One region of the Streptomyces sp. NPDC059853 genome, then DNA from elsewhere that is predicted to be linked to it. Evidence: riboswitches for the same ligand, from Rfam matches in the RefSeq annotation. Region 1 holds a riboswitch; each other region holds the start of a gene.

Region 1 (2,256 bases):
GTCCGGCGGCTCGGGCATGGCCAGCCGCAGCACCTCGCCCATGACCGGGCGGACCGGCGGCGCGATCCCCGGCGGCAGCCCGGCCAGTTCGCCGCTGTGACTCCCTGCGGCCAGCACCGTACGGGCCGCACTGAGCGCCGTACCGTCCGCCAGCACCGCGCCGGTGGCGCGGTCGCGGGAGACGGTCAGCTCACGCACCCACTGCCGGTGGAAGACCACCCCCGCCCGCTCGCAGGCCGTCAGCAGAGCGGCGGTGAGGCGGCGCGGATCGACCTGGTGGTCGCCGTCCACCCGCAGCCCGCCGCGCACCGACGGGGCCAGCATCGGCTCCAGACGGCGGCACTCACGTCCGGTGAGCCACTCGGTGTGCAGCCCGCACCGCTGGTGCAGCGCGTGCGAGACCCGCAACTGGGCCCGGTCGTCGGCGTCCAGCGCGACGGCCAGCGTGCCGCAGGCGCGGAAGCCGGTGCCGCTCCCGGCCGCCGCCTCCAGCTCCGCGGCGAACTCCGGGTAGCGCGCGGCCGAGGCCAGCGTGAGATCGAGCAGCGGCTCCTCGCCGTAGTGCAGTTCGGTGATCGCCGCCAGCATGCCGGCGGCCACCCGCGCGGCACCGCCGCCCGGCCGCGGATCGGCGACCGCGACGGTCAGCCCGCGCCCGGCCGCCCGCCAGGCGGTGACCAGCCCGATGACCCCGCCGCCGATGACCAGCACATCGGACGATGTGCCGGGGGGCGCGGTGCGCAAGATGGAGGAAGAGGAAACGGACATGGCCGTGTGGCTGCTCCCTTCGCCGGCATGACCCGGATCAGGTACGTACGGTCGGAGGCCGGCCGCCTCCCTCTCAGCCCGGTCCGCCGGGCTCCCGTGTGCACTGGTGTCCCGTCACCCTAGTACGCGGGCCCGGGGGAAGGCCAAGCGCCCACGGCCGTAGGGTGGCGAACGTGGATCAACGGGAACTGCGGGTCGTCATCGCCGGGGCCGGCCTCGCCGGCACCAGGACCGCCGTGCTGCTGCGCGAAGCGGGCTACACCGGCACCATCACCGTGGCGGGCGCCGAGCGCCACCGCCCCTACGACCGGCCGCCGCTCTCCAAGGACGTACTCCTCGGCACCGCCGAAGGCGCCCCCCTCGACGTGGACTTCGACGCCCTCGGCATCGAACTCCTGCTGGGCCGCACCGCCACCGGCATCGACGCCGCCGCCCGCACCCTGCTCACCGACGCCGGCCCCCTCCCGTACGACCGGCTGGTCATCGCCACCGGCGCCGAAGCACTCGCCCTGCCCGGCAGCGCCGGTGTACCCGGCGTCCACGTGCTGCGCACCCTGGACGACGCCGCCCGGCTCCGGCCGCTGCTGGCCGCCCGCGGCTCGCTGATCGCGGTCGGCGCCGGATGGATCGGCGCCGAGGTCGCCACCGCAGCCCGCGCCGCCGGGGCCGCCGTCACCGTCCTCGAAGCCGCCCCCCACCCGCTGCCCGGCGCCCTGCCGCCCCGGCTCACCGAACCCATGCGCCAGTGGTACGCGCAGGCCGGCGCCCGGCTGCGCACCGGCGCCCGGGTGGCCGCCGTCCGCCCCGGCGAGGTCGAACTGGCCGACGGCGAGGTGCTCGGCGCCGACGCCGTCCTGGTCGGCATCGGCTCCCGCCCGGCCACCGGCTGGCTCGCCGGCAGCGGCGTCGCCCTCGCCCCCGACGGCTCGGTGCGCGCCGACGACCGGCTGCGCACCACCCTGCCCGGCGTGTACGCGGTCGGCGACTGCGCCTCCTTCCCCTCGGCCCGCTACGGGCGCCGGCTGCTGGTGCACCACTGGGACAACGCCCAGGCCGGGCCCGCCACGGTCGCCGCGCAGCTCACCGGCACGGGCGACGCGGCCTACGACCCGGTGCCGTACTTCTGGAGCGAGCAGTTCGGCCGGTTCGTCCAGTACGCCGGGCAGCACGGCCCGGACGACACCCTGCTGTGGCGCGGCGACCCCGGCGCGGACGGCTCGACCGGCGCCTGGACGGTGTGCTGGCTTGGCCCCGACGGCACCCTGCGCGCGGTGTGCGCCGTGGACCGGCCCCGCGACCTGGCCCAGGGCCGCCGGCTCGTCCAGCGCGGCGCCCGGCTCGACCCCGGGCGGGCCGCCGACCCCGCCGTTCCCCTGAAGAACGCCCTCGCCTGACGCCGGACGCACCCGCCGCCGTCCCTCTCCTGCCACTCCCCGATGACGGCTGTCGGTGGGAGGTGGCAGGCTTGAGGCGTGACCGAGATTGATG
Region 2 (2,256 bases), on a different contig from region 1:
CGAACTGCGCCTCGTCGTTCGCGTCCGCGATCGACCCGGGCCGCAGCCCGTCCCCCAGCGAGAACGTGATGTCGTACTCCCGCAGGATGGCGCACAGTTCCTCGAAGTGCGTGTACAGGAAGCTCTCCTCGTGGTGCGCCAGGCACCACGCCGCCATGATCGAGCCGCCGCGCGAGACGATCCCCGTGGTCCGCCCGGCCGTCAGCGGGACGTACCGCAGCAACACCCCGGCGTGCACGGTCATGTAGTCCACGCCCTGCTCGGCCTGTTCGATCACCGTGTCGCGGAAGATCTCCCAGCTCAGCTCCTCCGCCCGGCCGCCGGCCTTCTCCAGCGCCTGGTACAGCGGCACCGTGCCCACCGGCACCGGCGAGTTCCGCAGCACCCACTCCCGCGTCGTGTGGATGTCCTTGCCGGTCGACAGGTCCATGATGGTGTCGGCGCCCCACCGCGTGGCCCAGCGCATCTTCTCCACCTCCTCCTCGATGGAGGAGGTGACGGCAGAGTTGCCGATGTTGGCGTTCACCTTCACCAGGAAGTTCTTGCCGATGATCATCGGCTCGGCCTCCGGGTGGCGGATGTTCGCGGGCAGCACGGCCCGCCCCGCCGCGATCTCGTCGCGCACGAACTCCGGGCTGCGGTCCTCCCGGAGCGCGACGTACTCCATCTCCTCGGTGATCTCCCCGCGCCGGGCGTACGCGAGTTGCGTCAGCCCGTCCCCGGGGCGCCGGCGCGCCGCCCGCTCCGCGAGCCACGGGGCGCGCAGCGGCGGCAGCCCGCGCCGTACGTCGGTGGTCACCTCGGGATCGGTGTACGGCCCGGAGGTGTCGTACAGCGTCACCGCGCGTCCGTCGGTCAGATGCACCCGGCGCACCGGCACCCTCATGTCGGGGCGCGATCCGCTGAGATAGCCCTTGTGCGAGCCGAGCACACGTGTGTCCTGCTTGGTCATGACGACCCAACTCCCTACGCCGGCATTACCCGGTACCAGGTTCGGCGGTCGGCGCAGCCGTTCAGCGCCCTCTCAGCCCCGTGCTCGGAGCTCCCGCGATGTCACTTCAGCACGACCACGCTAACCGGTGCGCGGCCCCGCTGAACAGAGGGCCCGGGATTCTCTTGCGATGATCGGCGGGTGACAGACACCCACCACCACACGCACAGCCACGGCCCGCCGCCGCCCGTCTCGGCGCATCTGCGCCGGGTCATAGCGGCCGTTCTGATCCCGTTCGCCGCCGCGGTGGCCGCCGGACTGCTGCTGTTGTGGCCCGGCGGCGCGCCCACCGCGGGCGACGAGCACACCGGCGTCGGCTTCGACCAGCAGTTCGAGGAGGCGAAGGTCACCGCGGTCGAGGAGATGAACTGCGCCGACATCGGCGTCCAGGTGCCGCGCGGCGTGGACGACACCTGCGAGCAGGCGACCGTCGAGGTCACCAGCGGCCCGCACGCGGGCCGCACCTTCCACGAGGTGGTACCGCCGGACGCCACCCAGAAGTTCCACACCGGGCAGAAGGTCATCGTGGCGTACGCGCCCAACGCCCCCGAGGAACTCCAGTACAGCGTCACCGACGTGGACCGTAAGTTCCCGATCCTCCTGCTGGCCGCCGTCTTCGCCCTGGCCGTCGTCCTGGTGGGCCGGCTGCGCGGACTGCTCGCGCTCATCGGCCTGGTGGTCAGCTTCGCGGTGCTGACGCTGTTCATCCTGCCCGCCATCCTGCACGGCTCCCACCCGCTGCTGGTGGCGGTGATCGGCGGCAGCGCCATCATGCTGGTGACGCTGTACCTGTGTCACGGCGTCAACGCCCGCACCTCGGTCGCCGTGCTCGGCACCCTCATCTCGCTCGTCCTCATCGGGGTGCTGGGCTCGCTCTTCACCGCCTGGGCGCATCTGTCCGGCAACACCGACGACCAGACCGGCCTCATCCACAGCCTCTACCCCGGCATCGAGATCCGCGGGGTCCTGCTGGCCGGCATCCTCATCGGCTCGCTCGGCGTCCTCGACGACGTCACCGTCACCCAGACCTCGGCCGTCTGGGAGCTGAAGGCCGCCGAGCCGGACGCCGGGTGGCTCAAGCTCTACCGGGCCGGCATGCGCATCGGCCGCGACCACATCGCCTCCGTGGTCAACACCCTCGTCCTGGCCTACGCGGGGGCCGCGCTGCCCCTGCTGCTCCTGTTCACCGTGGCCCAGGCCTCGGTGGACACCGTCGCCTTCAGCGAGCTGGTGTCGGAGGAGATCGTCCGCACCCTGGTGGGCTC
Region 3 (2,256 bases), on a different contig from region 1:
CCAGATCGTGGACGGGATGCGGGCGCTGCGCGACGGAGAGGTGCCCGGCGGCCCCGCGCGGCTGTCGAACATCGTGTTCATGGGCATGGGGGAGCCCCTGGCCAACTACAACCGGGTCGTCGGCGCGATCCGGCGGCTGACCGACCCGGAGCCGGACGGCATCGGGCTGTCCCAGCGGGGCATCACGGTCTCCACGGTCGGCCTGGTACCGGCGATGCTGCGGTTCGCCGACGAGGGACTGAGCTGCCGGCTCGCGGTGTCGCTGCACGCCCCCGACGACGAGCTGCGCGACACCCTGGTGCCGGTTAACACCCGGTGGAAGGTGCGCGAGGTGCTGGACGCGGCGTGGGAGTACGCGGAGCGTTCCGGCCGGCGGATCTCCATCGAGTACGCGCTGATCAGGGACATCAATGACCAGGCGTGGCGGGCGGACCTGCTCGGCAAGCTGCTGCGGGGCCACCGTGCCCACGTCAATCTCATTCCGCTGAATCCGACGCCCGGCTCCAAGTGGACGGCTTCCCGGCCCGAGGACGAGGCGGCGTTCGTCGCGGCGCTGGAGGCCCAGGGCGTGCCGGTCACCGTCCGGGACACCCGGGGGCAGGAGATCGAGGGTGCCTGCGGCCAGCTGGCGGCGGCCGAGCGGTAACGGCGCTGCCCCGGCCCGCCGGGGCAGCGGGCCGCGGCATCACCGTCGGCCGGGTCGGCCCACTCCGCGGTGATCGGGCGCGATCGGGCTCCCGGCCCGTTCTTCAGCGGTCCGGGCGGTTCTGTCCGGACCTGCTGCTATCGTGACATCGAACAATCGCATTACTCCGACAGGGGAGCGCTCGCAGCGCTGAGAGTGCGGCAGCAGGCCGCAGACCCTCGAACCTCGCCCAGGTCATGCTGGGTAGGAAGTCGACGACTCTCGTGCTGCCCGCGTGTGCCCTCCTTGAGAAAGCAGCACGATGACGCGCAGCAGCACCCGCCGGCTCGCGGCGGCCCTCGCCCTCGCCCTGGCCTCGGTCACCCTGACGGCCTGCGGCGGCGGAGGCGACTCCGACGGCGCCGGGACCTCGGGCGGCGAACAGGTCACGCTGGTCACCCACGACTCGTTCAACGTCTCGCCCGAGGTGCTGGAGCGCTTCACCGAGGAGACCGGCTACCGCGTCCGGATCCTGCGCGCGGGCGACGCCGGGGTGATGGTCAACCAGGCGGTGCTCTCCAAGAACAACCCGCAGGGTGACGTGCTCTTCGGCATCGACAACACCCTGCTCTCCCGCGCCCTGGACGAGGGGGTGTTCGCCCCGTACGAGGCGGCGGGCCTGGAAGCGATCCCCGAGATGTACCAGCTGGACGCCGGCGAGTACCGGGTGACCCCGGTCGACACCGGCGACATCTGCGTCAACTACGACCGCGCGTACTTCGACGAGCACGACCTCGCTCCGCCGCAGACGCTGGACGACCTCACCGACCCGGCCTACCGCGACCTGCTGGTCGTGCAGAACGCCGCCACCTCCTCGCCCGGCCTCGGTTTCCTGCTGGGCACCGTCGCCGCCTACGGCGACGACGGCTGGCAGGAGTACTGGCAGGCGCTGCGTGCCAACGGCGTCGAGGTGGTCGACGGCTGGGAGCAGGCGTACAACGAGCGCTTCTCCGGGGCGGCAGGCGGTGCGGGTGACCGGCCGCTGGTGGTCTCCTACGCCTCCAGCCCGCCCGTCGAGGTGATCTACGGCGAGGGCGAACTGCCCGAGGAGGGCCCGACCGGAGTCTCCACCGGTACCTGCTTCCGGCAGATCGAGTTCGCCGGGCTGCTCTCCGGAGCCGGCAACCCCGAGGGCGGACAGGCACTGCTGGACTTCCTCATCGGCCAGGACTTCCAGGAGGACCTGCCGCTGCAGATGTTCGTCAACCCGGTGCACCCCGACGCCGAACTGCCGCAGGAGTTCGTCACCTACGGCGAGACGATCGAGGAGCCGCTGACCATGGAGCCGCAGCGGATCGCGGAGCACCGGGAGAGCTGGGTCGCGGCGTGGACCTCACTGGTCATCAGGTAGGCCGGGGGAGCGGGGCGGCAGCTCTGCCCGAGCCGCCGACCCGCACTCCGGCCACGGCGCCCTCTCCGCCACGGTCCGCGGAGGCCGCGCGGGCACGCCGCCGGGCCACCGCCGTACGGCTGGCGCTGCTGGCGGTGCCGCTGGTCTTCTTCGCCCTGTTCTTCGCCTACCCGGTCGCCGCCATCGTCGGCCGCGGACTGCGCGACGGCGGCAGCTGGCA

The links. A riboswitch is a leader RNA that binds a small molecule or an ion and turns the genes downstream of it on or off. The one in region 1 is predicted to bind thiamine pyrophosphate.
Region 2: another riboswitch for thiamine pyrophosphate. It lies ahead of thiC (phosphomethylpyrimidine synthase ThiC); the one in region 1 lies ahead of thiO (glycine oxidase ThiO).
Region 3: another riboswitch for thiamine pyrophosphate. It lies ahead of ACFV5N_RS04985 (thiamine ABC transporter substrate binding subunit); the one in region 1 lies ahead of thiO (glycine oxidase ThiO).

Annotation. Positions count from the first base shown of each region.
Region 1 is NZ_JBHWJL010000369.1:450-2,705, reverse strand. It holds gene thiO (glycine oxidase ThiO) at 1-768, opposite strand, end outside; TPP riboswitch at 765-876, opposite strand; gene ACFV5N_RS25060 (NAD(P)/FAD-dependent oxidoreductase) at 933-2,162, shown strand; gene ACFV5N_RS25055 (Rv2175c family DNA-binding protein) at 2,241-2,256, shown strand, end outside.
Region 2 is NZ_JBHWJL010000034.1:3,619-5,874, reverse strand. It holds gene thiC (phosphomethylpyrimidine synthase ThiC) at 1-952, opposite strand, end outside; TPP riboswitch at 947-1,059, opposite strand; gene ACFV5N_RS06255 (YibE/F family protein) at 1,133-2,256, shown strand, end outside.
Region 3 is NZ_JBHWJL010000025.1:23,190-25,445, forward strand. It holds gene rlmN (23S rRNA (adenine(2503)-C(2))-methyltransferase RlmN) at 1-646, shown strand, start outside; TPP riboswitch at 808-913, shown strand; gene ACFV5N_RS04985 (thiamine ABC transporter substrate binding subunit) at 948-2,036, shown strand; gene ACFV5N_RS04990 (ABC transporter permease) at 2,165-2,256, shown strand, end outside.